DNA from 2 places in the Enterobacter sp. RIT637 genome. Region 2 is predicted to be linked to the other one. Evidence: riboswitches for the same ligand, from Rfam matches in the RefSeq annotation. Region 2 holds a riboswitch; the other holds the start of a gene.

Region 1 (14,782 bases), on a different contig from region 2:
CAGCTGAACCGTATAAATAGAAGGCGTGACGTCAATAATCTGCCCACGGAAGATATCCGTGTTGCGTTTGACCTCCTCACGTCCGTAGCCGCTGGCCTGAATTTTTACCAGCATCACTTCACGCTCAACATAAGCACCCTGCCCCAGCTCGCTCACGCGCAGCACATCAACGAGCTTATGCAGCTGTTTCTCGATCTGCTCAAGCACCTTGGCGTCGCCGACGGTCTGGATCGTCATGCGCGACAGCGTGGGATCGTCCGTTGGCGCAACGGTCAAACTTTCGATGTTGTAACCGCGCTGAGCGAATAGCCCGATGACGCGTGACAGTGCGCCAGACTCGTTTTCCAGTAATACAGATAATATCCGGCGCATATCAGGTTCTCTCCGTTTTACTTAACCACATTTCGTCCATACCACCACCGCGAATATGCATCGGGTAAACGTGTTCGGTGCCATCCACAATGACATCCATGAACACGAGGCGGTTGTTTTTCACGTGCTCAAGCGCTTCACCGAGTTTCGTTTCCAGCTCTGCCGGATCGGTCACCCGCATGCCAATATGCCCATAGGCTTCAGCCAGACGGACAAAGTCCGGAAGAGATTTCATATAGGATTGAGAATGGCGGCCGGAATAGATCATATCCTGCCACTGCTTCACCATGCCGAGATAGCCGTTGTTCAGGTTCAGCACCAGAACCGGCAACTCATATTGCAGCGCAGTCGACAGCTCCTGAATATTCATCTGAATACTGCCATCCCCGGTCACACAGACCACGGTTTCATTTGGCAGTGCCAGCTTCACCCCCAGCGCGGCTGGCAGACCGAAGCCCATCGTGCCCAAGCCCCCTGAGTTGATCCAGTGGCGCGGCTTATCAAACGGATAATAGAGGGCAGCAAACATCTGATGCTGACCAACGTCAGAGGTCACATACGCCTCGCCGTGAGTCAGACGCCAGATCGTTTCGATTACCGCCTGCGGCTTAATATGCTCACTTTGCGTGTCGTACTTCAGGCACTGACGCCCGCGCCATTGTTCAATCTGCTGCCACCAGTCGCGGATCTCATCCAGCGGCTGAGAGACCGTTTCCTGCCCCAAAAGATCCAGCATTTGCTCAAGGACCTGACGCGCATCCCCAACGATCGGCACATCTGCCGGGACCGTTTTCGAAATAGAGGTGGGATCGATATCAATGTGCAGCACGGTCGCATCTGGACAGTATTTCGCCAGGTTATTGGTGGTGCGATCGTCAAACCGAACGCCAACAGCAAAGATCACATCCGAGTTATGCATCGTCATGTTGGCTTCATAGGTGCCGTGCATACCCAGCATCCCCAGCGCCTGACGATGCGTTGCCGGGAATGCCCCCAGCCCCATCAGCGACGATGCGACAGGAAGATTCAACTTTTCTATCAGTTCACGCAGCTGCGTTTCACAGGCGGAATTAACGGCACCACCGCCCACATAGACCACCGGTTTTTTTGCTGCCACAAGCGTCTGAAGCGCGCGCTTAATTTGGCCTTTGTGGCCTTGCGTCGTTGGATTGTAGGAGCGCATGCTCACCGATTCCGGCCAGACATACGGCAGCTTATTCGCCGGGTTCAGAATATCCTTTGGCAGATCGACCACTACCGGGCCTGGACGCCCGCTTGCTGCCAGCCAGAAGGCTTTTTTCAGCACGCCGGGAATATCTTCGGTTTGCTTCACCAGGAAGCTGTGCTTAACCACGGGGCGTGAAATCCCCACCATGTCGCACTCCTGGAATGCATCGTAGCCAATCAAGGAGGTTGCAACCTGACCGGAAAGAATGACCAGTGGAATGGAGTCCATATACGCTGTCGCGATACCGGTAATGGCGTTGGTCGCACCAGGACCCGACGTGACTAATACCACGCCTACTTCACCCGTCGCACGGGCCAGCCCGTCAGCCATGTGTACCGCCGCCTGCTCGTGACGAACCAGAACATGGTCAATGCCGCCCACCGTATGAAGCGCATCATAAATATCGAGGACTGCGCCTCCAGGGTAGCCGAACACTTGCTTCACGCCCTGATCGATCAGCGATCGAACGACCATTTCCGCGCCAGACAACATCTCCATGCTTTGCCTCCAGGCTTTTTGTTATAGACAGAAAGCAGAATTCATTTCCGCCCCGTCTTACGATAGGGATCAACCCATCTTATATAATGCAGAGTGATCGTTACCTTAACCGCTCGTTATAAGGCAGGCAATTGGCAAACAAGGCGGGGGAAATGTCCTCCGAAGCAGAAAAGAGAGCCAGTCCGGAAGGTTATGGTGAATTCATCTGTTATTAGAGGTTGAGATAATGATTCATCGCTTAAAAGTGAGATGATTCAGGAAATCATCTATTTTTGACGGGATGACAACCGGAGGAAAAAAGTCACTCAGAACAAAATATCATTAACGATAAAAATATCAGGATAAACCGCATGTTTTAATGCGATTTATCCTGACGAGCTTATCGACGACAGACGCTGATAAGTAACTCTTCCATCCACTGATGCCCTTTATCCCGGCCCGCTGCTTCATGCCATGAAAGGTAACAGGTACGGCTATTTAGCTTGAGCGGTAATGGCAAAATTTGCAGATTAAGCTGTTCAGAGAACTCTTCCGCCAGCCAGCGCGGGGCAATAGCGACCAGGTGCGTCTGGGATACCACATTTAATACGCTGACCATTGCCATACCCTGATAAGCAACGCTCGCTTGTTTATCTGCGGTGTCATACCACGGCAGACTAAATGAAGCATACCTGTCGAGAGCGACAACGGCATGTTGCTCATTATAAACATCGTTTTCACGCAGCGGAGCATTCATTCTCGGGTGTTTTTTACTGGCGACCAGGACCATTTCATCTTTAAATAGCGGTACGCAGGAAAACTCCGGGCGACGGAACTCTTCGTATCCTAAGACAAACTCCGTTTCCTGATAACGAAGCTGGTGCTCAGTGTTCTGATTTAATGAAGACTTAAAAACCAGATGAATATTTGGCGCAATCGTTTCAACTTTATTATATATAATAGAGGTCAAATAATTGTCGAGTGGACTGCAAACGCATAAATGGAAAACTCGCTCGCTGCTTAAGGGTTCAAAGCCTGAACCAGGCAGTTCATTTTGTACCAGTTGCAGCGCCTGACGAATAGAGCCAAACAGTTGGAATGCGCGAGCAGTGGGCTGGATCCCCCTTCCGTAACGTACGAATAATTCGTCGTTAAACATCAGTTTAAGCCTGGCCACCGCATTACTTACCGCTGGTTGAGACATGCCAAGGGATTGCGCTGCACGCGTGATATTCTGCTCCTGCATTACCGCGTCAAAAACGGTTAACAGATTGAGATCCACAGTGCGTAACTGAGGTTTAACCCCGTCATAAACCTGAGGTTGATTAATATTATTTAATGGCATTCCTGACTCCACTGTCACGCTAAATTCCCTCTGCCAGAGCATTGTAATAAGTTCGAAAAATATGATTTACCATGCATATACGACCAGCGAAAGAGAATTATTTAAAATTCGGAAAATATAAAGACAAACTCATCAATAGAGTGCAGATGCATCTCATTGACTCGGGGATAAAAATCAACGTAAATTGATATCGATTACATTAGGGTTGGCATGAAACCATAGTTCAGATGAATAAACAATCACCCCTCAGGTTAATAATAACTTAAGTTTCATTAAACTATTAACAGCAACATCGTTGAGTTAGTTAACAAACTTTTATCAATATGCCCTGCACATTCGTTTCCAATTCATTCACTGCGCACATAAATTAATGAAAAAACACGCATTTCAACCCCAGGTGCAACGACAAACAAAGTATGTTTAATTGATACTAAATATATTCAAATCATTCCGGTGACAAATTTTAAGTCCAAAAATAGACAATTAAAGAGGTCACAAACGAGAAAGCCAGCACAATTAGCTAAATCCAATAATCAGTGCAATCATGCCAGCAGGTGTAAATTTGTCACCAAGGGTTGACATGAACAGCCGTATCCAGTACCACTAAAAGCATATTGAATTTAACGGAGCACGATTCATGACACGCACCATTCGTTTCACCGGTCTACTACTACTAAACGCATCCACTGTGCGCGGTAGACTGGCGGGCGAAATTCAGCGTTGAATCGTCACCAGTAAGACTAGAAACCCGCGCCACTGCGCGGGTTTTTTTATGCTCGTAGCAAGGCGCCCTAAGACTGACAAGGACCTAACCCATGAGCCAGCAAGTCATTATTTTCGATACTACTTTACGTGACGGTGAACAGGCATTACAGGCGAGCCTGAGTGTGAAAGAGAAACTGCAGATTGCGCTGGCTCTCGAACGTATGGGCGTCGACGTGATGGAAGTGGGTTTCCCCGTCTCTTCACCGGGTGATTTTGAATCAGTGCAAACCATTGCGCGCACCATTAAAAATAGCCGCGTATGTGGTCTGGCGCGCTGCGTGGAGAAAGACATCGACGTTGCCGCCGAGTCATTGAAAGTCGCCGAAGCGTTCCGTATTCACACCTTCATTGCGACCTCGCCTATGCACATCGCGACCAAGCTGCGCAGCACGCTGGATGAGGTGATTGAGCGCGCGGTTTACATGGTTAAGCGCGCACGCAACTATACCGATGACGTTGAGTTCTCCTGTGAAGATGCGGGTCGTACGCCAATCGAAGATTTGGCGCGCGTCGTCGAAGCCGCGATCAACGCGGGCGCGAAAACCATCAACATCCCGGACACCGTCGGCTACACCATGCCGTTTGAGTTCTCCAACATCATCACCGGTCTGTATGACCGCGTACCCAATATTGATAAAGCGATTATCTCCGTCCACACCCACGATGATTTGGGTCTGGCCGTGGGCAACGCCATCGCGGCCGTCCACGCCGGTGCGCGTCAGGTAGAAGGCGCAATGAACGGTATCGGCGAACGCGCGGGTAACTGTTCGCTGGAAGAAGTGATCATGGCGATCAAAGTACGCAAAGACATCATGGACGTGCACACCCGCATCAATCACAACGAAATCTGGCGCACCAGCCAGACCGTCAGCCAGATTTGCAACATGCCGATTCCGGCCAACAAAGCGATTGTCGGCACCGGTGCCTTCGCGCACTCCTCCGGTATTCACCAGGACGGCGTGCTGAAGAACCGTGAAAACTACGAAATCATGACTCCGGAATCCATCGGCCTGAACCAGGTGCAGCTGAACCTGACCTCTCGCTCTGGCCGCGCGGCGGTTAAGCACCGTATGGAAGAGATGGGTTATCAGGACAGTGATTACAACATGGATCAGCTGTACGACGCGTTCCTGAAGCTGGCCGACAAAAAAGGTCAGGTGTTCGACTATGACCTGGAAGCGCTGGCCTTCATTAACAAGCAGCAGGAAGAGCCAGAGCACTTCCGTCTGGATTACTTCAACGTACAGTCTGGCTCCAGCGACATCGCCACCGCCTCGGTCAAACTGGCCTGCGGTGATGAAATTAAAGCGGAAGCCGCGAACGGTAACGGCCCCGTCGATGCGATTTACCAGGCGATTAACCGCGTCACCGAGTACGACGTTGAGCTGGTGAAGTATGACCTGACGGCGAAAGGGCATGGTAAAGATGCCCTGGGACAGGTGGATATCGTGGTGAATTACAACGGCCGCCGCTTCCACGGCGTGGGCCTGGCGACCGATATTGTTGAATCCTCCGCGAAAGCGATGGTGCACGTTCTGAACAACATCTGGCGCGCCGCCGAAGTCGAAAAAGAGTTGCAACGCAAAGCTCAGAATAAAGAGAACAACAAGGAAACCGTGTAATGTCGAAGAATTACCATATTGCTGTGTTGCCGGGCGACGGTATTGGTCCGGAAGTGATGGCACAGGCGCTGAAAGTACTGGAAGCCGTTCGCACGCGTTTTGCGATGAAAATCACCACCAGCCACTACGACGTGGGTGGTATTGCGATTGATAACCACGGTACCCCGCTGCCTAAGGCGACCGTGGAAGGCTGCGAAAATGCCGATGCCGTGCTGTTTGGCTCCGTCGGTGGCCCGAAATGGGAACACCTGCCGCCGGCAGAGCAGCCAGAGCGCGGCGCGCTGCTGCCGCTGCGTAAACACTTCAAGCTGTTCAGCAACCTGCGTCCGGCGAAGCTGTATCAGGGTCTGGAAGAGTTCTGCCCGCTGCGCGCAGATATCGCCGCCAACGGTTTCGACATTCTGTGCGTGCGTGAACTGACCGGCGGGATCTATTTCGGTCAGCCAAAAGGCCGCGAAGGCAGCGGCCAACACGAGAAAGCATTCGACACCGAGGTATATCACCGTTTCGAAATCGAACGTATCGCCCACATCGCGTTCGAGTCGGCGCGCAAACGCCGCCATAAAGTGACCTCTATTGATAAAGCGAACGTGCTGCAGTCTTCCATTTTGTGGCGCGAGATCGTCAGTGAAGTCGCTAAGCAGTACCCGGACGTCGCGCTGTCGCACATGTACATCGACAACGCGACTATGCAGCTGATTAAGGATCCGTCCCAGTTTGACGTGCTGCTGTGCTCCAACCTGTTCGGCGATATCCTCTCTGACGAGTGTGCGATGATCACCGGCTCCATGGGCATGCTGCCATCCGCAAGCCTGAATGAAGAAGGCTTTGGCCTGTACGAGCCTGCCGGCGGCTCCGCGCCGGATATCGCAGGCAAAAACATAGCTAACCCGATTGCGCAGATCCTCTCCCTGGCCCTACTGCTGCGCTACAGCCTGGATGCAGGCGATGCGGCAACCGCAATTGAGAACGCCATTAACCGGGCGTTAGAAGAAGGCGTCCGTACCGGCGATTTAGCACGCGGCACGGCGGCAGTCAGTACCGATGAAATGGGCGACATTATTGCCCGCTATGTCGCTGAAGGGGTGTAATCATGGCTAAGACGTTGTATGAAAAGTTGTTTGATGCGCACGTTGTTTACGAGGCGCCAAACGAAACCCCGCTGCTGTACATTGACCGCCACCTGGTGCACGAAGTGACCTCACCTCAGGCATTTGACGGCCTGCGCGCGCACAAGCGCCCGGTACGTCAGCCGGGTAAAACCTTCGCGACGATGGATCACAACGTTTCCACCCAAACCAAAGACATTAATGCCTCGGGTGAGATGGCGCGTATCCAGATGCAGGAGCTGATTAAGAACTGCAACGAGTTTGGCGTTGAGCTGTACGACCTGAACCATCCGTATCAGGGCATCGTCCACGTAATGGGGCCAGAACAGGGCATTACCCTGCCGGGCATGACCATCGTGTGCGGTGACTCCCATACCGCCACCCACGGCGCGTTTGGTGCGCTGGCGTTCGGGATTGGCACGTCCGAAGTGGAACATGTGCTGGCAACGCAGACCCTGAAACAGGGTCGCGCCAAAACCATGAAGATTGAAGTGAAGGGTAAAGCCGCACCGGGCATTACCGCGAAAGACATCGTGCTGGCGATTATCGGCAAAACCGGCAGCGCAGGCGGCACCGGCCACGTTGTTGAGTTCTGCGGTGAAGCCATCCAGGCGCTGAGCATGGAAGGTCGTATGACCCTGTGCAATATGGCCATTGAGATGGGCGCAAAAGCCGGTCTGGTCGCGCCTGACGACACCACCTTCAACTATGTGAAGGGTCGTCTGCATGCGCCGAAAGGTCAGAATTTTGACGACGCGGTTGCGTACTGGAAAACCCTGAAAACCGACGATGGGGCAACCTTTGATACCGTTGTCACACTGCAGGCTGAAGAGATTGCGCCTCAGGTGACCTGGGGCACCAACCCGGGTCAGGTGATTTCCGTCAACGACGCCATTCCCGATCCGGCCTCCTTCGCCGATCCGGTCGAGCGCGCCAGTGCGGAAAAAGCATTGGCCTATATGGGGCTGAAGCCCGGCGTGCCGTTGACCGACGTAACCATTGATAAAGTCTTTATCGGTTCCTGCACCAACTCCCGTATCGAAGATTTGCGTGCCGCCGCCGAGATTGCCAAAGGCCGCAAAGTGGCACCGGGCGTGCAGGCGCTGGTGGTACCTGGCTCCGGTCCGGTTAAGGCGCAGGCTGAAGCCGAAGGTCTGGATAAGATCTTCATTGAAGCAGGCTTCGAATGGCGTCTGCCAGGCTGCTCAATGTGTCTGGCGATGAACAACGACCGCCTGAATCCGGGCGAGCGCTGTGCCTCCACCAGCAACCGTAACTTTGAAGGCCGTCAGGGCCGCGGTGGGCGCACCCATCTGGTCAGCCCGGCAATGGCCGCCGCTGCGGCAGTCACCGGCCATTTCGCCGATATTCGCAGCCTGAAATAAGGAGACAATCATGGCAGAGAAATTTACCCAACATACGGGCCGTGTTGTCCCGCTGGACGCCGCTAACGTCGATACTGATGCGATCATTCCTAAGCAGTTTTTGCAGAAAGTGACGCGTACCGGTTTTGGCGCACATCTGTTTAACGACTGGCGTTTTCTGGATGACAAAGGCGACGTGCCGAACCCGGAGTTCGTCCTGAATTTCCCGGAATACAAAGGTGCATCCATTCTGCTTGCGCGAGAAAACTTTGGCTGCGGCTCATCCCGTGAACACGCGCCCTGGGCGCTGACCGACTATGGGTTTAAGGTGGTTATTGCCCCGAGCTTCGCGGATATTTTCTACGGCAACAGCTTCAACAACCAGCTGCTGCCGGTAACGCTGAGCGATGAACAGGTCGATGAGCTGTTTGCGCTGGTGCAGGCAAATCCGGGGATATCGTTTGAAGTGGATCTGGAAGCGGAAGTGGTGAAAGCCGGGGATAAGTCCTACAGCTTTAGCATTGATGCGTTTCGCCGTCACTGCATGCTGAACGGTCTGGACAGCATTGGCCTGACGCTCCAGCACGAAGACGCTATCTCAGCGTACGAGAAAAAACAGCCTGCGTTTATGGGCTAAAGGCAATAGCCCGCAGGGCGCGGGCCATTGATAAGGGTGCGTTGAGGCTCAACCACTCTGGAGAGGCGGGGAACCTTCCCCCGCCAATACCGCTAACGTTTTGCTTCGTAAGCCAACACTGCCGCCAGCTCTGTTTTCTCCTGTCTGAAGTGCAGCTCACACAGCGAGTCACGCACCATCCAGGTGAAGATCAACAGCGTCGTACAGATCAGAAACAAACCTAACAGCAGAGTACGTTTTGGCATTCCAGCCTCCTTATTGCTTTTCGGCAATGAAGAGACTAACCTCGCAATGTTGGTTGTGAAGTTGGTCTCCCCATCAGTTTTTTTGATGTGGGACTCTCCACTGTTTGCCTCTTGCGAAAGCCTGAGGCAAACAGCCTCAAGCACCCGCCACGCACTCTATTCTCCTTCCTGGTACCTGTCAGAAAGTCGTTTCATTTCGTGAAGCCGCCTTCCAGAATCAGACATCCTTAACCCGGCAGGTCAGCCCAAGCGTAACCACCGAAATCGCGGCAATCATCCAGTAAACCGAGGCATGCCCGTAGCTTTGCGCCAGCGCGCCCTGAATCACCCCCGCCAGAATAACGCCCGTTGAAATGCTGTTGGTGAACAGCGTGGTCGCAGATCCAGCGCGTCCCGGCATTAAATCCTGGAACCAGAGCATGCCGATCCCGGCAACAATACCGATAAACACGGCGTTAAACAGCTGCAGCGCCAGCAGGGCTTCACGCGAATGGAAGAGGATCAGCCCCGCGTAGAACAGCACCCCGGCCGCCACGGCGACGATCATCATCCTGCGTTTTCCGAAGCGCTTAACGTAGTATCCCGCCAGAATCATTGCCGGAATTTCCAGCCCGGCGGCTGTCCCCATTAAGATCCCTGCGAGCTTGTCCGGCAGACCCAGATCGCTGCTGATCCACAGCGGCATATCGATGATGTACATGGTATTGCAGGTCCACATCAGCGTGGAGGCAATAAACAGCATGCGGACGTTTTTATCCTGCCAGCCGCTCACCTGGGTGACAGGTTTATCCGTTGTCTGTTCGACGCGCGCCACGGACGGCAGCGCAAAGGCGATCAATACCAGACTGATGACAAAAATTCCGGCGGCTATGGAGAACATGGTGGTGAAGCCGTAATTCAGCGCCAGCATGAAGGCCAGCGGTGGGCCGATGACCCACGCCAGCGAGAGCTGCGCGCGCATCACGGAGCTGAACATCACCACTTCCCGCGCCGAGTTATCCGCGTATTCACGGGCCAGCGCGAACAGCTGTGGCATGGCGGTATTCGCGAGAGAGGCCAGCAGCACACCGCAGGTAATGAGGGTCAAATAATGACGGTTAAAGGCAAATAGCAGCGCGTTGCCCACGGCCATCGCGCAGCAAAAGAGGATCAACTTGCGCCTGTCACCCTGACTGTCGGATCGTTTTGCCAGCCCCAGGCTCACCAGGATCCCGGCAATGGCGTTGACGGTGTAAAACAGGCCGACCCAAAACGGCTGCGCCCCCACCTCGCGGCTGAGAAACAGGCTCAGCGTCGGTGCCTGAAGCGCCCCCGCCACGCCCATCATAAAGGCGACCAGCATAAAAGCGGCATACACGCCGTTCAGGCGTCGCCCCATCGTCATCAACCACAGCATGCGCAAGTCCTTGTGAAAGCGAATCGAAATTGGGTGAAATAGTAAACGAAAAAAGCCAGCAAAAACATTTTGCTGGCGGGTGATTAGCACCAATACTCAGTCACACATGATCGAGGCGAGTTAGCGAGAAGAGGTCGGTTTCGTAACGTCCCACTGCATCAATTCTTCTAACATTTTCAGCCGTTGCTCTGCACACTGGCGGGCCAGCCAGGACGATCCTTTTGTCGCTGAAAAGTACTGCTGATAAAATTGACGTGCGGTAGACCACTTCATCATTTACCTCCTCACTTCATCGGGAAGCATTATTGTCCTAATATAGGGATTAATAAATTGCTGGTTTTTTGTCAGGAGTTCCCCTTTTATGCCTTCCGGTCGTCTGCAACAACAATTTATCCGCCTCTGGCAGTGCTGCGAGGGGCAATCGCAGGAGACCACGCTGAACGAGCTGGCTGACCTGCTCAACTGTTCGCGCCGACATATGCGCACGCTGCTCAACACCATGCAGCAGCAGGGTTGGTTAAGCTGGGAAGCGGAGGCGGGACGCGGCAAGCGCTCTCGCCTGACGTTCCTCTACACCGGCCTGGCGCTGCAGCAGCAGCGCGCGGAAGATCTGTTGGAGCAGGACCGTATTGAGCAACTGGTACAGCTGGTGGGCGACAAGGCCGCCGTGCGCCAGATGCTGGTCTCGCATCTCGGACGCAGTTTTCGTCAGGGCCGCCATATTCTGCGGGTGCTTTACTACCGCCCGATGAAAAATCTGTTGCCCGGCACGGCGTTACGGCGCTCTGAAACCCATATGGCCCGGCAAATCTTCAGCGGGCTGACGCGAATAAATGAGGAAAACGGGGAACTGGAAGCCGATATCGCGCACCACTGGCAGCAACTCTCGTCACTCCACTGGCGCTTCTTTTTGCGCCCAGGCATCCATTTTCATCACGGTCGCGAGCTGGAAATGAGCGATGTTATCTCTTCTCTGGAACGCGCCCGCAAGCTCCCTCTCTACTCACATATTTTGCGCGTCCACTCCCCCACGGCGTGGACGCTGGACATTGAACTGTCGCAGCAGGATAAGTGGCTCCCCTGGCTGCTGGGCTATGTGCCCTCGATGATTTTGCCCGGCGAGTGGGAGTCTCTGAATAATTTCGCCAGCCAGCCAATTGGCACCGGCCCTTATGCCGTCTCCCGCAACAACAGCAATCAGCTGAAGATCCGTGCCTTTGATGACTATTTTGGCTATCGGGCGCTGATCGACGAAGTGAACGTCTGGGTGCTGCCGGATCTCAACGAAGAGCTCAGCGCCGGGCTGACGCTGGAAGGCCCGACGACAGGGGAAAAGGCTGTCGAAAGCCGCCTTGAAGAGGGCTGTTATTATCTGCTGTTTGATCGCCGCACCCATCGCGGCGCGAATCCTCAGGTGCGAGAGTGGATCAGCCACATTCTGGCCCCTGCGAACCTGATCTATCATGCCGACGTGCAGTATCAGGCCTGGTGGTTCCCGGCCTATGGCCTGCTTCCGCGCTGGCACCACGCTCGTCCAGCGCGTAACGAAAAGCCCGCAGGGCTGGAGTCCATCACCCTGACCTACTACCGCGAGCACGTAGAGCATCGTTTTATCGCCAGAATCATGACCCGACTACTGGCGGCCGAAGGGGTAACGCTGGAGGTCAAGGAAGTTGACTATGACGAATGGCACCAGGGGGATATCACCAGTGATATCTGGCTCAACAGCGCCAACTTCACCCTGCCGCTCGATTTCTCGCTCTTCTCGCACCTGTATGAAGTCCCGCTGATCCAGCACTGCATCGACCGTGACTGGCAGCAGGACGCCGCCTTGTGGCGAGCGGGGGAGATGAATTTAGCCGCGTGGTGCCAGGCGTTACTTGCCGAACAGGCGATCGTGCCGCTGATCCACCACTGGCTGATGATCCAGGGACAGCGCAGCATGCGCGGCCTGCGGATGAACACCCTGGGCTGGTTCGACTTTAAATCCGCCTGGTTTGCGCCGCCGGAGCCATAACGCTTTCGTAATATTCACCAAATCATTACAATAGCGCCGTTCTCAACGGGGTGCTGCATCACTGATGTGCGCTGAGATAATACCCGTCGAACCTGATCCGGATAACGCCGGCGAAGGGATTTGAGGCTGTCTCTCAAAATCCTTTGCCACTCAACTTTGAGGTGCAAAGTGTTAAAAAAAGTTCTCCCCCTGCTGGCGCTGTTTGCGCTGCCCGCTTTTGCGAAGCCCGTCCTGACGGTCTACACCTATGACTCCTTCTCTGCCGACTGGGGCCCTGGCCCGGTAGTCAAAAAAGCCTTTGAAGCGGACTGTAACTGCGAACTGAAGTTCGTGGCGCTGGAGGACGGCGTGTCGCTGCTTAACCGCCTGCGTATGGAAGGGAAAAACAGCAAAGCTGACGTGGTGCTCGGGCTGGATAACAACCTGCTGGAAGCCGCCTCGCAAACCAAACTGTTTGCCAAAAGCGGCGTCACGGCAGATGCCGTTAACGTGCCGGGCGGCTGGAAAAACGACACCTTTGTGCCGTTTGACTATGGCTACTTTGCTTTTGTTTACGACAAAAATAAGCTGAAAAACCCGCCGAAGAGCCTGAAAGAGCTGGTGGAAAGCGACCAGAAATGGCGCGTGATTTATGAAGATCCGCGTACCAGCACGCCAGGCCTGGGCCTGCTGCTGTGGATGCAAAAGGTCTACGGGGATAAAGCGCCTGAAGCGTGGCAGAAGCTTGCCGCCAAAACCGTCACCGTCACCAAGGGCTGGAGCGAAGCCTATGGCCTGTTCCTGAAAGGCGAAAGCGATCTGGTGCTGAGCTACACCACCTCTCCGGCCTACCACATTATCGCCGAGAAGAAAGACAACTACGCTGCTGCGAATTTCGCTGAAGGTCACTACCTGCAAGTGGAAGTGGCCGCGCGTACCGCCGCCAGCAAACAGCCGGAGCTGGCCGAGAAGTTCCTGAAGTTCATGGTTTCACCCGGGTTCCAGAATGCAATTCCCGCAGGCAACTGGATGTATCCGGTCACTAACGTTGCCCTGCCCGCAGGTTTCGAGCAGTTGACCAAACCAACAGCCTCGCTGGAGTTTACGCCGCAGCAGGTCGCCGCGCAGCGTGCCGCATGGGTAAGTGAATGGCAACGCGCCGTCAGCCGTTGATTCCCGGCTGGTTAATCCCCGGTCTGCTCGCCGCCCTGCTGATGGTGGCGGTCAGCCTGGGGGCATTCCTTGCACTGTGGTTTAACGCGCCGGAGAGCGATCTGCTCGCACTCTGGCACGACAGCTATCTCTGGCACGTTATCCGGTTCTCCTTCTGGCAGGCGTTTCTTTCTGCCCTGCTGTCGGTGATCCCAGCCATTTTTCTGGCGCGCGCCCTGTATCGGCGGCGTTTCCCCGGCAGGCTGGCACTGCTGCGCCTGTGCGCCATGACGCTGATCCTTCCCGTGCTGGTGGCGGTATTTGGTATTCTGAGCGTTTACGGTCGACAGGGCTGGCTGGCCTCTCTCTTTGCATTTTCAGGACTGGAGTGGACCTTCTCCCCCTACGGGCTGAAGGGCATTCTGCTCGCGCACGTCTTTTTCAATATGCCGATGGCGACGCGCCTCTTTTTGCAGGCGCTGGAAAACATACCCGGCGAACAGCGCCAGATTGCCGCTCAGCTAGGCATGCGCGGCCTGTCGTTCTTCCGCTTTGTCGAATGGCCGTGGCTTCGCCGCCAGATCCCGCCCGTGGCGGCGTTAATCTTTATGCTCTGCTTTGCCAGCTTTGCCACCGTGCTGTCGCTCGGCGGCGGGCCGCAGGCCACCACCATCGAACTGGCGATCTACCAGGCGCTGAGTTACGACTACGATCCCGGTCGCGCCGCGCTGCTGGCGATGGTGCAGATGGCGTGCTGCCTTGTACTGGTGCTGTTGAGCCAGCGGCTGAGTAAAGCCATTCCCGCTGGCAGTAACCAAATCACCGGCTGGCGCGATCCGCAGGACAGTCTGCACAGCCGCGTCACCGATTTTATCCTGATTGCGCTGGCGCTCCTGCTGCTGCTGCCGCCGCTGATGGCCGTTATCGTTGACGGACTGAACCTTAATCTCATGTCCGTCCTGCAACAGCCCGTCCTCTGGCAGGCGACCTGGACCTCGGTACGCATAGCGCTGGCTGCCGGACTGCTGTGCGTTATGCTCACCATGATGCTGCTGTGGAGCAGCCGTGAACTCT
Region 2 (14,782 bases):
ATCGCGCCATCCGCATCCGAAGAAGCGCTGAAAATCACCGCAGCAAAACAGAACGTGCGCGTACTGGTTTGCGGCCAGTGGGCAGAACGCGTGCCGAGCCTGGACTTCAAGCGCGTGAACGGCGGCCTGCTGGTTCAGGACCGCGATCTGGGTATGGTGACAGAAGCCGACCTGCGCGTGGTGACCAAACGTCAACCGACCGAACAGGAACTGCGTGACGCGCTGTTCTGCTGGAAGGTAGCGAAGTTCGTCAAATCCAACGCTATCGTCTACGCGAAAGAGAACATGACAATCGGAATAGGTGCAGGCCAGATGAGCCGCGTCTACTCCGCGAAAATCGCGGGTATTAAAGCAGGGGATGAAGGTCTGGAAGTGAAAGGCTCCGCCATGGCTTCTGACGCCTTCTTCCCGTTCCGTGACGGTATCGACGCGGCAGCCGCTGTAGGGATCACCTGCGTGATCCAGCCTGGCGGCTCAATCCGCGACGACGAAGTGATTGCAGCCGCCGACGAACACGGCATCGCGATGATCTTCACCGATATGCGCCACTTCCGCCATTAATTCCCGGAGCTGAAAATGAAAGTATTAGTCATTGGTAACGGCGGGCGCGAGCACGCTCTGGCGTGGAAAGCGGCGCAGTCTCCGCTGGTGAAAACGGTCTTCGTGGCGCCGGGCAACGCCGGTACCGCACTGGAACCCGCGCTGCAGAATGTGGCTATCGGCGTGACCGACATTCCGGCGCTGCTGAGCTTTGCCCAGAGCGAGAAAATCGACCTGACCATCGTCGGCCCGGAAGCGCCGCTGGTAATTGGCGTCGTTGATGCATTCCGCGCGGCGGGCCTGACAATCTTCGGGCCAACGCAAGGTGCCGCGCAGCTGGAAGGCTCTAAAGCCTTCACTAAAGATTTCCTCGCGCGTCATAACATCCCGACGGCGGAATATCAGAACTTCACCGAAGTAGAGCCAGCCCTGGCCTGGTTACGTGAAAAAGGCGCGCCGATTGTTATCAAGGCCGACGGCCTGGCAGCAGGTAAAGGCGTGATCGTGGCGATGACCCTCGAAGAAGCAGAAGCCGCCGTTCAGGATATGCTGGCGGGCAACGCTTTCGGCGATGCAGGCCACCGCATCGTGATCGAAGAGTTCCTCGACGGCGAAGAAGCGAGCTTTATCGTGATGGTCGACGGCGAGCACGTCCTGCCGATGGCCACCAGCCAGGACCACAAGCGCGTGGGTAATGGTGATTCCGGCCCGAATACCGGCGGGATGGGTGCTTACTCCCCTGCTCCGGTAGTGACTGACGAAGTACATCAGCGCACCATGGATCGCGTCATCTGGCCAACCGTGAAAGGGATGGCGGCGGAAGGCAACACCTACACCGGTTTCCTCTATGCGGGTCTTATGATCGACAAGCAGGGCAACCCGAAGGTTATCGAATTTAACTGCCGCTTTGGCGATCCGGAAACGCAGCCCATCATGCTGCGCATGAAATCCGATCTGGTGGAACTGTGCCTGGCGGCCTGCGAAGGCAAGCTCGACGAGAAAACCTCAGAGTGGGACGAGCGCGCGTCTCTGGGCGTGGTGATTGCTGCGGGTGGTTACCCGGGCAACTACAACACCGGGGATGAGATCCACGGCCTGCCGCTGGAAGAGATTGACGGCGCGAAGGTGTTCCATGCCGGAACGAAGCTGGCTGAAGACGATCGCGTCCTCACCAACGGTGGACGCGTGCTGTGTGCGACCGCGCTGGGTCATACCGTGGCAGAAGCGCAGAAACGTGCCTATGCGCTGATGGCGGATATTCACTGGAACGGCAGCTTTAGCCGTCAGGATATCGGTTATCGCGCAATTGCGCGCGAGCAGGGCGAGTAATTTCACACCCTAACCCTCTCCCTCAAGGGAGAGGGAACTTAAATCAAAAACTCTTCTCTGTCGGCTGCCAGGTGCAGAAGTCTTCGTTCGCCACCAGCAGAAGCTGAGAGCCTTCCGGCGCTTCCAGCCACGCCACACTCACCTCCATTGATGAATGACGCTGACGGCGTTGAATGTGTTCTGTTGCCCAGGATTCGAGCTCAGGCTTGACCGTCTGCCCTTCGCAGGTTGTCACCGTCCCATCGGCATGCCAGCGCCCCTGGCGCAGCACCACGCGGCCCAGACGAAGCGCGTCGCTGGTCTGGCGGATTTGTTCGGCACGATAACGGTAGAGGGCGATTTGATCGCTGGAAAGCTGCTGTTTTTGACCGCTGACTTCGCGCTGCATAAAGCTCAGCTCGCCATGGTCGTCAAAACGCACTTTCACGTGTTCGGGGGTCTTGCTGTAGACGTTCAGTTCAATCAGCGACAGGTCATCTCCCTGCCAGCGATATTCCGCCGTCGACGTATTGCCGCTATGCCACGGACTAAACGCTGAAAGCAGATGTACTTCACCGCCTGAATCTTTGCGCCAGATCCTGACCGCGCCCTGGTTGTCCGCGTAACCGCTGGCGGTGAACGGAGGGAGGGAGGAGTCGTGGCTGCAGGCGGACAGCAACAGCATGCCTGCCAGCGCGAGCGCTCCACGCCAGAATGACAAAAGGGGCGTTGCCGCCCCTTCGTTAAAACTGTTCACTGCCACGCGTCTTACTTAACTGCGTCTTTCAGTGCTTTACCAGAAACAAATGCCGGCACGTTAGCTGCGGCGATTTTGATTTCTTTACCGGTCTGCGGGTTGCGGCCAGTACGCTCAGCGCGGTGGTTCACTTTGAAGGTACCGAAACCAACCAGTTGTACAGCATCGCCTTCTTTCAGAGACTCAGTAATAGCAGCCAGGGTAGATTCCAGAGCAGCTTTAGCCTGCACTTTAGACAGATCAGCCTTGTCCGCAATTACATCAATCAGTTGAGTCTTGTTCATAAGTTATCCTTTCAATGTGTTTATCGCTTGCTAAGCATCGAGTGCGACGAAAATGCCAAAAAAGCACTCTCCTGCATACACGCACCGATAGCCACTTTTTTTCGCCCCCCAAATGTAGACCAGACGGGGGGCAGAAGGGAAGAGTCGAGGAGCGACAAAACAGGCGTTAAATCACGTTTTGTTGTCTCATTGGTTAAAAATTATACCAATATTGCTCTCGCCGGCCTCACGTAAGTCCGCGCGCAGCCCTTTTATCAGCTCGATATCGCGTTCTTCGCACTCTGCCAGCAGGCGGAAAATTTCCCACTGAATGTCCCATTCCTGTTCAACCGCCGGGTTGGCACGCAGCTCTTCGTCGGTCATTTCGCGACCTTCCTGGGTCATTTCGAGCATCGCGACGGTCGTAATGGATGCCTTACTGACTTCGATGGCGTGCTCCAGCGTTTCACCGCTCAGGCGGGAGTGAATCAGCTCGCTTAACGCCACGCAGGCATCAATCGCCGGGTAGACACCGTACAGATCAAAATCATCCGCAGCGGGGATCGCCTCTTCCAGCTTTTCCAGCTGGGAGTCGAAATTCACCTTCGCGTCTTTGACCGTCAGCGTCTCCCAGATTAAATCCAGGATACGACGATAAATCTGGCCTTCGCCAAACGCCGTCTGCTTGCAGAACGCAGCATAGTTGGGATACATGCGCTCGCACAGGCAAGCCATAAACGTCACGTGCTGCCAGCTTTCCAGCTTCTCAAGGCGCAGATGAATCGGGTTTTGTAACATGATGATGTCTCGAATCGAAAATTAGCCGCAGTTTACCTGAATCACGGCTGAATTTCCTGCCAACGAACAAAAGCCGGACGCGAAGATGCCACGGCGTCTGCCCAGCGCGTCGGCTCCGGCAAGCGGTAGCCCTTCATGCAGCGCTGAACCCACGCCAGGGCACTGTCCATGCTGACCCGGTGCCCGGTGGCGATAAACAGCGGGTTGCAGCGCGCCTTGCTGCGCCAGACCCACGCAAGTTGCTCACCTTTATGGATAAGCGGCGCCAGCGCGCCCGGCTCGGCAGAAAGAGGTTCAAACGCGCCGCACAGGCGTTTTTTGGCGACGCCGATGGTCGGCACATCCACCAACAGCCCAAAGTGGCTGGCAACGCCTAAACGGCGCGGGTGTGAAATACCGTGTCCATCGACAAACAGCAGGTCTGGTTTTTGCGAGAGTTGCTCCCACGCTGCCAGCAGCGCGGGATATTCGCGGAAGGAGAGAAAGCCCGGAATGTACGGCATGGTGGTCGCAATACGCGCTACCTTGTACTCCACCAGCTCAAGCGAAGGGTATTTCAGTACCACCATCGCCGCTCGCGTCACTTCCCCACCCTGCTCAAACCCGACGTCCGCTCCGCCAATGTACTGCGGAGGATCCTTATCCAGACGATCCTCGCGGATCACCGATGAAGCCAGTTCGATTTGTTGAGCGCGTAGCGACGCGAGATCCATAACCACTCCTTACTTGTGATACTGGGCAGAAAGCCGATGCACCGCCTCCACAAATACGCCTGCGTGTTCTGGCGGCACATCCTGATGAATGCCGTGGCCGAGGTTAAAGACGTGGCCTTCACCCTGGCCGAAACCAGACAGTATAGTCGACACTTCTTCTTCAATGCGGGCTGGCGGCGCATAGAGCATGGACGGGTCCATATTGCCCTGCAGCGCCACTTTGTCGCCCACGCGACGGCGGGCATCGGCGATATCGGTCGTCCAGTCTAGGCCCAGCGCGTCGCAGCCGGTCGCCGCCATCGCTTCGAGCCACTGACCGCCACCTTTGGTGAACAGCGTCACCGGCACGCGGCGACCTTCGTTTTCACGCAGCAGGCCATCAACGATTTTGTGCATGTAGTACAGGGAGAACTGCTGATAATCGCGCCCGGTCAGCACGCCGCCCCAGGTATCGAAAATCATCACCGACTGCGCACCGGCTTTAATCTGCGCGTTCAGGTAGAGGGTAACGCTCTTCGCCAGCTTGTCGAGCAGCGCATGCAGGGCCAGCGGCTCGGCGTACATCATCTTTTTAATCATGGTGAAGGCTTTGCTGCTGCCCCCTTCCACCATATAGGTCGCCAGCGTCCACGGGCTGCCGGAGAAGCCAATCAGCGGCACTTCACCTTTCAGCTCGCGGCGAATGGTGCGTACGGCGTTCATCACGTAGCCCAGCTCGCCTTCCGGATCGGGGATCGGCAGCTTATCCACGTCGGCTTTGCTTTTGATTGGGGAGGTGAAACGCGGACCTTCACCGGTTTCGAAGTACAAGCCAAGGCCCATTGCATCCGGAATGGTCAGAATATCCGAGAAGAGGATCGCAGCATCCAGCGGGAAGCGGCGCAGCGGCTGGAGCGTCACTTCGCAGGCCAGCTCGGCGTTTTTGCACAGCGACATAAAATCGCCCGCCTGCGCGCGCGTGGCTTTGTACTCTGGGAGATAGCGTCCCGCCTGGCGCATCATCCACACCGGGGTGACATCAACGGGCTGGCGCAGCAGCGCACGCAGATAACGATCGTTCTTCAGTTCGGTCATTTTTGCAGTTCCTTAAGCGTCATGGCCTCAGTGTAACACTACTCATACTCGGCCCGACACATCGCCACGGTATCTTCTATCAGCCGACGCGCCACGGTGCCCGGCGGAGGCAACAGCGGTAAATCGTCATAGCGATACCAGTTCGCTTCCAGCAGCTCTTTCTGATCGATGACGATCTCGCCGCTGTCATATTCCGCCATAAACGCGGTCATCAGCGACATCGGGAACGGCCAGGGTTGGGAGGTGACGTAGCGCAGGTTCTTCACCTTAATACTGCTCTCTTCCATCACCTCGCGCGCCACCGCCTGCTCCAGCGTTTCGCCCACTTCAACGAACCCGGCCAGCACGGTGTGAATACCGTTGCGATGACGAGTATGCTGCGCCAGCAGGATGGAATCTTCCCGACGGATAGCGACGATAATGCACGGCGCAATCTGAGGATAGTAGCGCTCGCGGCAGTGGCTGCAGAGCATCGCCCACTCGGTTTTGCTCGGGTGCATGGTATGACCGCAGTAGCCGCAGTATTTATGCGAGCGGTAAAACTCCGCCAGCTGCACGCCGCGCCCCGCCAGCTGGAACAGCCCGACATCCTGATCCAGCACCTGCCGCACAGACCCCATATCCTGGCGACGCGCTTGTTGGATCAACCACACCGGCTCGCCCTGCCACTCGCCGATCCACAGCGCGGTTTGTCCTGCAAGATCGAACGTTTCCGCCGTGCCATGGGGGATTTCCCCGGCAGGAAGCCATAGTTTTTGTTCGTGACTGACGATCCACCAACCCAGATCTGATTTTTCAATAATACGATCCATATCTATTGCACTACCTTCGCTTCACTGACATGTTGTTAGCATTGTGGTTACATTTTGGATAAGCAGATTCAATCCTAAACCTTGCGGAGTCGACCATGTTAAACCAGCTAGAAAGCCTGACTGAGCGCGTTAGAGGAAGTAACAAACTGGTGGATCGCTGGCTACATGTGCGCAAGCATCTACTCGTGGCTTATTACAATCTGGTCGGTATTAAGCCTGGCAAAGAATCGTTTATGCGGCTGAACGAAAAAGCGCTGGATGATTTTTGCCAGAGGCTGGTCGACTATCTGTCCGACGGCCATTTCAATATTTATGAACGCATTATCCGCGAAATGGAAGGGACAACTCCGTATTTAGCGGCCAGTAAACTCTATCCGCTGCTGGAAGCCAACACCCAGCAGATCATGGATTACTACGATTCCACGCTCGAGAACGCCATCGATCACGATAACTATCTTGAGTTCCAGCAGGCGCTATCCGACCTCGGTGAAGCGCTGGAGGAGCGATTCACGCTGGAAGATAAGCTGATCGCCCTCGTGCTGGACAATGATTTGAATATCAGCAATGAAGAGAACGTCGCGCGCCCTGCTTGAGTTCTTAATCGTTAACGAGTAATTTACAACCATTCGCCCCTCTCACGAGGGGGATTTTTCTTGTCGGAGTGCCCAGTGTGAAAGCACGGGCTGAGACCGTTAATTCGGGATCCGCGGAACCTGATCAGGCTAATACCTGCGAAGGGAACAAGAGTCACACTGCTGTTGTATCGCCCGAGGGCGATCCTCTCTTGCTTCATCCGTCGTCTGACAAGCCATGTCCTTCACTTTTGGAATGAGCTATGTCTACTGCAAAACTGACCCGCCGCGAACAGCGCGCACAGGCCCAACGCTTCATCGACACGCTGGAAGGCACCGCTTTCCCGAACTCGAAACGCATCTATATTTCCGGCTCGCAGGCCGATATTCGCGTCCCAATGCGCGAAATCCAGCTCAGCCCGACGCTTATCGGCGGCAGCAAAGAGAATCCGCAGTTTGAAGACAACGAAGCCGTGCCGGTATACGACACCTCCGGCCCGTACGGCGACCCTGATGTTGCCATCAACGTCCAGCAGGGTCTGGCTAAGCTTCGCCAGCCGTGGATTGACGCGCGCAACGACTGCGAAGAACTGAGCGTACTCAGTTCTGCGTACACCAAAGAACGTCTGGCCGACGACGGTCTGGACGAGCTGCGCTTTACCGGTCTGCTGACGCCAAAACGCGCCAAAGCGGGCAAATGCGTGACCCAGCTGCACTACGCGCGCCGGGGTATCGTCACGCCAGAAATGGAATTTATCGCCATCCGCGAAAACATGGGTCGCGAGCGCATCCGTAGCGAAGTGCTGCGCTATCAGCATCCGGGTGAAGGGTTTGGCGCTCGCCTGCCGGAGAACATCACGCCGGAGTTTGTACGTGACGAAGTGGCCGCCGGCCGCGCGATTATCCCCGCCAACATCAACCACCCGGAATCCGAGCCGATGATTATTGGCCGCAACTTCCTGGTGAAGGTCAACGCGAACATCGGTAACTCGGCCGTGACTTCCTCCATCGAAGAAGAGGTGGAAAAGCTGGTCTGGTCCACGCGCTGGGGTGCGGATACGGTAATGGACCTCTCCACTGGCCGCTATATTCACGAAACCCGCGAATGGATCCTGCGTAACAGCCCGGTACCGATTGGCACCGTCCCGATTTATCAGGCGCTGGAGAAGGTCAACGGCATTGCCGAAGACCTCACCTGGGAAGCGTTCCGCGACACGCTGCTGGAGCAGGCTGAACAGGGCGTGGACTACTTCACCATTCACGCGGGCGTGCTGCTGCGCTACGTGCCGATGACGGCGAAGCGTCTGACCGGCATCGTCTCGCGCGGCGGCTCCATCATGGCGAAGTGGTGCCTGTCACATCATCAGGAAAACTTCCTCTACGAGCACTTCCGCGAAATTTGCGAAATCTGCGCCGCGTACGATGTCTCTCTGTCGCTGGGCGATGGCCTGCGTCCGGGCTCTATTCGCGACGCGAATGACGAAGCGCAGTTTGCCGAGCTGCACACCCTGGGCGAACTGACCAAAATCGCCTGGGAGTATGACGTGCAGGTGATGATTGAAGGCCCAGGCCACGTGCCGATGCAGATGATCCGCCGCAACATGACCGAAGAGCTGGAGCACTGCCACGAAGCGCCGTTCTATACCCTGGGACCGTTGACCACCGACATCGCGCCGGGCTACGACCACTTCACGTCAGGCATTGGGGCGGCGATGATCGGCTGGTTCGGCTGCGCCATGCTCTGCTACGTGACGCCGAAAGAGCACCTCGGCCTGCCAAACAAAGAAGACGTGAAGCAGGGGCTGATCACCTACAAAATTGCCGCCCACGCGGCGGATCTGGCCAAAGGCCACCCGGGTGCGCAAATCCGCGATAACGCCATGTCGAAGGCACGCTTCGAATTCCGCTGGGAAGACCAGTTCAACCTGGCGCTGGACCCGTTCACCGCCCGCGCCTATCACGACGAGACCCTGCCGCAGGAATCAGGCAAAGTCGCGCACTTCTGCTCTATGTGCGGGCCGAAGTTCTGCTCGATGAAAATCAGCCAGGAGGTGCGCGACTACGCCGCCGCGCAAACCATTGAAGTGGGGATGGCGGACATGTCAGAAACCTTCCGCGCCAAAGGCGGCGAAATCTACCTCAAAAAAGAGGAGGCGTAATGTACCAGCCCGATTTTCCCCCGGTGCCCTTCCGTTTAGGGCTCTATCCGGTGGTGGACAGCGTGGAGTGGATAGAGCGCCTACTGAAGGCAGGCGTTCGCACCCTCCAGCTGCGCATCAAGGATAAACGCGATGAGGAGGTGGAGGCCGATGTGGTTGCCGCCATCGCGCTTGGGCGTCAACATAACGCCCGCCTGTTTATCAACGACTACTGGCGGCTGGCCGTTAAGCACCAGGCGTACGGCGTGCATCTGGGTCAGGAGGACCTGGAAACAACGGATCTGAACGCTATTCGCGACGCCGGGCTACGCCTTGGCGTTTCAACGCATGATGACATGGAGATCGACGTGGCGCTGGCGGCCCGTCCCTCCTACATCGCGCTGGGTCACGTCTTCCCGACGCAAACCAAGCAGATGCCCTCCGCACCGCAGGGTCTGACGCAGCTGGCGAGTCACGTTAAACGCCTTGCCGATTACCCCACCGTCGCCATCGGCGGGATCAGCCTTGAACGTGCCCCCGCGGTGCTGGAGACCGGCGTCGGCAGTATCGCCGTCGTCAGCGCCATCACACAGGCCGCAGACTGGCGGTTCGCCACCGCGCAGCTGTTACAGCTGGCAGGAGCGGGTGATGAACGATCGTGATTTTATGCGCTACAGCCGTCAGATCCTGCTGGAAGATATCGCCATCGACGGGCAGCAAAAGCTGTTCGCCAGCCGGGTGCTGATTGTCGGTCTGGGCGGACTAGGTGCGCCCGCCGCGCTTTATCTGGCAGGCGCAGGTATCGGTACGCTGGTGCTGGCCGACGACGACGAGGTACACCTCAGCAACCTGCAGCGGCAAATCCTTTTCACCATGGAAGATATCGACCAGCCTAAAGCGCAGGTCACCCGGCAGCGGCTGAACCAGCTTAACCCGGACATCGAGCTGATTGCCCTGCAGGAGCGGCTCAGCGGTGAACGCCTGCAGCGTGAAGTCGCCCTTGCCGACGTGGTGCTGGACTGCACGGACAATATGGCGACGCGTCAGGCGATTAACGCCGCCTGTGTGGCACATAACACGCCGCTTATCACCGCCAGCGCGGTCGGTTTCGGCGGACAGATGATGGTCCTGACACCTCCGTGGGCGCAGGGCTGCTATCGCTGCCTGTGGCCGGACGATGCCGAGCCAGAGCGTAACTGCCGCACGGCGGGCATTCTCGGTCCAGTCGTTGGTGTGATGGGCACGCTGCAGGCGCTGGAGGCCATCAAGCTGCTCAGCGGCATGGAGACGGAACGCAATACGCTGCGGTTATTTGATGCGCGCTCAGGCGGCTGGCGCCATCTGGCCTTGCACCGCGCCAGCCAATGCCCGGTATGCGGAGGCCACGATGCGCATTCTGTTTAACGATGAGCCAATTAAGTGCGATGACGGACTTACCGTTGCCATGCTGCTCGAAAGGCTACGCCAGCTCAAGCCGGGAACGGCGCTGGCGCTCAATCAACAGATCCTGCCGCGCGAGCAGTGGGAACATCAGCAGGTCAATGAAGGCGACCAGATCCTGCTGTTTCAGGTCATCGCAGGGGGCTGAGATGTTACGTATTGCCGATAAAGTTTTTGATTCGCATCTGTTTACCGGAACCGGAAAATTCGCCTCGCCGCAGCTGATGGTGGATGCCATCCGTGAAAGCGGCAGCCAGCTGGTGACGCTGGCGATGAAGCGCGTGGACCTTCGCCAGCATAACGATGCCATTCTTGCGCCTTTACTGGAGGCAGGCGTTACGCTTTTACCGAATACCTCCGGTGCGAAAACGGCCGAGGAGGCGATTTTCGCCGCACAGTTGGCGCGTGAAGCGCTCGGCACGCGCTGGTTGAAGCTGGAAATTCACCCGGATGCGCGCTGGCTACTGCCCGACCCGATTGAAACGCTGAAAGCAGCAGAAAAGCTGGTGCAGCAGGGATTTATCGTCCTGCCTTACTGCGGCGCCGATCCCGTCCTGTGTAAACGGCTTGAAGAGGTCGGCTGCGCTGCCGTCATGCCGCTGGGCGCGCCCATCGGTTCTAATCAAGGGCTGGAGACGCGGGCGATGCTGGAGATCATCATTGAACAGGCCACCGTGCCCGTGGTCGTGGATGCGGGCATTGGCGTGCCCAGCCACGCCGCGCAGGCGCTGGAGATGGGTGCCGACGCGGTTCTGGTGAACACGGCAATTGCGGTGGCTGACGATCCGGTCAAGATGGCGCGCGCGTTCCGCATGGCCGTAGAGGCTGGCCTGCTGGCAAGGGAGTCCGGTCCCGGCTCGCGCAGTTTCCAGGCGCATGCCACCAGCCCGCTGACCGGTTTTCTGGAGGCGCTCTGATGACCACGTTTACCAATCGCTGGCGGGAGATCCACTGGGACGATATTGCCCTGCGCATCAACAGCAAAACGGCGGCGGATGTCGAGCGCGCGTTAAACGCGCGTCATCCGACCCGCGAAGACATGATGGCCCTGCTTTCACCGGCGGCCAGCGCCTACCTTGAGCCGATGGCGCAGCGCGCGCAGCGGCTCACCCGCCAGCGCTTTGGCAACACGGTGAGCTTCTACGTGCCGCTCTATCTCTCCAACCTGTGTGCCAATGACTGCACCTACTGCGGCTTTTCAATGAGCAACCGCATCAAGCGTAAAACGCTCGATGAAGGTGAGATTGCGCGCGAGTGTGCGGCCATTCGTGAAATGGGCTTTGAGCACCTTCTGCTGGTCACGGGCGAACATCAGGGGAAGGTGGGAATGGACTATTTCCGTCAGCATCTTCCGGCTATTCGCCGTGAGTTTGCGTCGTTGCAGATGGAAGTGCAGCCCCTGTCGCAGGACGAGTACGCAGAACTGAAAACGCTTGGGCTGGACGGAGTCATGGTTTATCAGGAAACCTACCACGAGGCGACGTACGCCCGGCATCACCTGAAGGGAAAAAAGCAGGACTTTTTCTTCCGGCTGGAAACGCCGGACAGGCTGGGACGCGCCGGGATCGACAAAATCGGCCTTGGCGCACTGACGGGGCTTTCAGACAACTGGCGAGTGGATAACTATCTGGTGGCGGAACATCTGCTGTGGCTCCAGCAGCATTACTGGCAGAGTCGCTACTCTATCTCTTTCCCCAGATTGCGTCCGTGTACAGGCGGCGTCGAACCGGCCTCGGTGATGGATGAGCGCCAGCTGGTACAAACCATCTGCGCGTTTCGTCTGCTCGCCCCGGACGTTGAACTATCACTCTCAACGCGTGAGTCCTCGGCGTTTCGCGATCGCGTTATCCCGCTTGCGATTAACAACGTCAGCGCGTTTTCCAAAACGCAGCCGGGCGGTTACGCCGACGATCATCCGGAGCTGGAGCAGTTTGCGCCACACGATGCACGACGTCCGGAAACCGTCGCGGAAGCGCTGATCGCCCAGGGGCTTCAGCCTGTCTGGAAAGACTGGGACAGCTGGCTGGGACGCGCCTCGCAATTACGTTGAAATGTACTGCAACTACGTAAAAAAATGACGAGGCGTCTTCTGAGATAAACACCGGGCAGTTGTGAACAGGTGCCCGGTTTTTCTATTCTGCTTTCGTCAGCAACGGATGCTGTCCAGGGCGAAAAGCTTCTTCCTCTCTTTCGCCCTGCCTCTGCCCAACATAACAAAAGTTGAAAAAATAAAAATAATGAGTAATTTCTTAATGATTCTTAAGATAAATCATCTCGCCTGAAATCCTGTTCCGTATAATTCGCTACTAACCTCAGGACAGCGACTAAGCTGAGAGGATATCAGCAGGCGTAACGTATTCATCATCTGGATTAATCTACAGCTCATGGCACTTCACAGTAAAAAGCTCTCTTTCACCCGGCCGATTATGGTCAGCTTTGCGGGGATCCTCTGCAGCTTCGCGCTGATCGCCGTGTTGATTACGCTTTCTCAGAGAAAGGATTTTCTGGAGGATTATCATAAGATTAATGGTAATTTCACCCATAACCTGGCGGTGAACTATACCGAATCCATCCTGCGTGAAAACGACTATATTCTGGGGCGTGCAGCGATGTATTTTGCGCGCGACGATCGGCTGAATCAGACAATCAACGTCGATCCGGTACAAGGACTGCAAATGTTAATGCATTTGCAAAACCTGATGCCGACAGTCTCGTCCATCTCTTTGACAGACACGCAGGGGCATTATCTGCGCGCGCCGGAAGTACTTCCTACGGAAAAGAGCAGGACATTCGACGTGCGAACCCGTCCGTGGTTTATAGGCCAGGCAGAGGCCAGTATTTTTAGTCACTATACCAGCCCCTATATGGACTACTTCACCGACCACCCAACCGTCACCCTCTACAAACCGGTGATTTCACCCGAAGGCAGGCTAAAGGGAACGATCGCTTTTCATCTTGATTTGACCTCTATGGGATACACCCTCCGTCAAATGGTGGCTCCCGTACAGGGTGAATTTTTCGTCGTCGAACGCGATGGTACCGTGGTACTTCACCCGGACACGGGCGCGCTGTTTAAACCGTACGTCAGCGAAGCGCTGATGGACAAAATGACCAGCGGCGAAGGCCATTTATTCGATCCAAAAAGCAAATCCTGGTACTACTACTACTCCTTCACCAACCCGGACTGGTTTGTTATTTATCGGGTATCCGACGCCACGCTTACCGCCATTACCCGCCACGAAACCGTTGTTGTTAGTTGGGGATTTGCACTTGCAGCCATTATCATCATTCTGTTTGGTTTGTACCTGCGCCATGCTTCCCGTACCGTGCTGATGAATATTATCAACGCCATCAAAACCGGGGATGTCAGCCAGGCCCCGCGCCTTGAGGCGATGCTCAGCCATACCATTCAGTCAAACAAAGCGCGTGAACAGGCCTATGTCCGTCAGGCAACCCATGACGCATTAACGGGCTGTAAAAACCGCCGCGCATTCGACAACGATGTGGATGAACTGCTGAACGCGCATCAGCCTTTCGCGCTGGCCCTGATCGATATCGATAACTTCAAATCCATTAATGACACCTGGGGGCACCTGAGCGGCGATATCGTTTTGCGTAACGTTGCCCGCGAGGGGATCCAGATCATGCAGCCCCATCACATCTCTGTTTACCGCTACGGCGGCGAAGAGTTCGCGGTGATCTTCCATACGGAGCTGATCGCTACCGCTCACGCGCTGCTGGAAGCGTGGCGCACCGCCGTGGAACGGCGCGTCTGGCGTGAGGAGAACCTGCACGTGACGTTCAGTGCAGGCCTGGGGGAATGGCACTTCGAGCCGCTGGAACACTTTGTAGGTAGCGTCGATGGCGCGCTTTACACGGCAAAACAGCAGGGAAAAAATCGTATCGTTCGTACGTCTGACAGCAAGTAACCACGAAATTGTAACCGGTTTCAGAAAAATGCCGATTTCTTTGTGATGCCTGACACACAATCACGGTAAAGCGGTTGTTGAAGCGGTCTGCACGGGATAATTATCAATAAACACATGTAGATCGAGGCTGATTATGAAGAACATCGTTTTATGCTGTGCAGCGGGAATGTCAACCAGCATGCTGGTTCAACGTATGAAAGATGCCGCGCAGAAAAAAGGGGTTGAAGTCACCATTAAAGCCGTTCCGGTCGCGGAGTTTAAAGACAACATCGCGACGGCCGACATCGTATTGCTGGGGCCACAGGTAAAATACGAGCAGGCGAAACTTCAGGCGCAGGCCGACCCGCTGGGCAAAAAAGTCGCGGTGATCGACATGATGGATTACGGCATGATGAAAGGTGATGCCGTACTGGAAAAAGCGCTTAAGCTGCTGGAGTC

Evidence for each region. A riboswitch is a leader RNA that binds a small molecule or an ion and turns the genes downstream of it on or off. The one in region 2 is predicted to bind thiamine pyrophosphate.
Region 1: it holds a riboswitch for thiamine pyrophosphate, as region 2 does, so the genes downstream of both, thiB (thiamine ABC transporter substrate binding subunit) here and thiC (phosphomethylpyrimidine synthase ThiC) in region 2, are expected to answer to the same signal.

What each region holds. Positions count from the first base shown of each region.
Region 1 covers NZ_JAIHAZ010000008.1:1,377-16,158, reverse strand. The annotation lists gene ilvN (acetolactate synthase small subunit) at 1-372, opposite strand, end outside; gene ilvI (acetolactate synthase 3 large subunit) at 374-2,098, opposite strand; gene leuO (transcriptional regulator LeuO) at 2,478-3,422, opposite strand; gene leuL (leu operon leader peptide) at 4,060-4,146, shown strand; gene leuA (2-isopropylmalate synthase) at 4,238-5,809, shown strand; gene leuB (3-isopropylmalate dehydrogenase) at 5,809-6,900, shown strand; gene leuC (3-isopropylmalate dehydratase large subunit) at 6,903-8,303, shown strand; gene leuD (3-isopropylmalate dehydratase small subunit) at 8,314-8,919, shown strand; gene K5E19_RS13515 (Hok/Gef family protein) at 9,012-9,164, opposite strand; gene K5E19_RS13510 (sugar efflux transporter) at 9,382-10,560, opposite strand; gene sgrT (glucose uptake inhibitor SgrT) at 10,681-10,833, opposite strand; gene sgrR (HTH-type transcriptional regulator SgrR) at 10,922-12,577, shown strand; TPP riboswitch at 12,614-12,714, shown strand; gene thiB (thiamine ABC transporter substrate binding subunit) at 12,746-13,729, shown strand; gene thiP (thiamine/thiamine pyrophosphate ABC transporter permease ThiP) at 13,705-14,782, shown strand, end outside.
Region 2 covers NZ_JAIHAZ010000005.1:238,391-253,172, reverse strand. The annotation lists gene purH (bifunctional phosphoribosylaminoimidazolecarboxamide formyltransferase/IMP cyclohydrolase) at 1-561, shown strand, start outside; gene purD (phosphoribosylamine--glycine ligase) at 577-1,869, shown strand; gene K5E19_RS11130 (DUF1481 domain-containing protein) at 1,913-2,605, opposite strand; gene hupA (nucleoid-associated protein HU-alpha) at 2,617-2,889, opposite strand; gene K5E19_RS11120 (YjaG family protein) at 3,076-3,666, opposite strand; gene nfi (deoxyribonuclease V) at 3,708-4,379, opposite strand; gene hemE (uroporphyrinogen decarboxylase) at 4,389-5,453, opposite strand; gene nudC (NAD(+) diphosphatase) at 5,492-6,265, opposite strand; gene rsd (sigma D regulator) at 6,361-6,858, shown strand; TPP riboswitch at 6,913-7,022, shown strand; gene thiC (phosphomethylpyrimidine synthase ThiC) at 7,101-8,996, shown strand; gene thiE (thiamine phosphate synthase) at 8,996-9,637, shown strand; gene thiF (thiazole biosynthesis adenylyltransferase ThiF) at 9,624-10,379, shown strand; gene thiS (sulfur carrier protein ThiS) at 10,363-10,563, shown strand; gene thiG (thiazole synthase) at 10,565-11,332, shown strand; gene thiH (2-iminoacetate synthase ThiH) at 11,332-12,465, shown strand; gene K5E19_RS11065 (sensor domain-containing diguanylate cyclase) at 12,800-14,344, shown strand; gene K5E19_RS11060 (PTS sugar transporter subunit IIB) at 14,478-14,782, shown strand, end outside.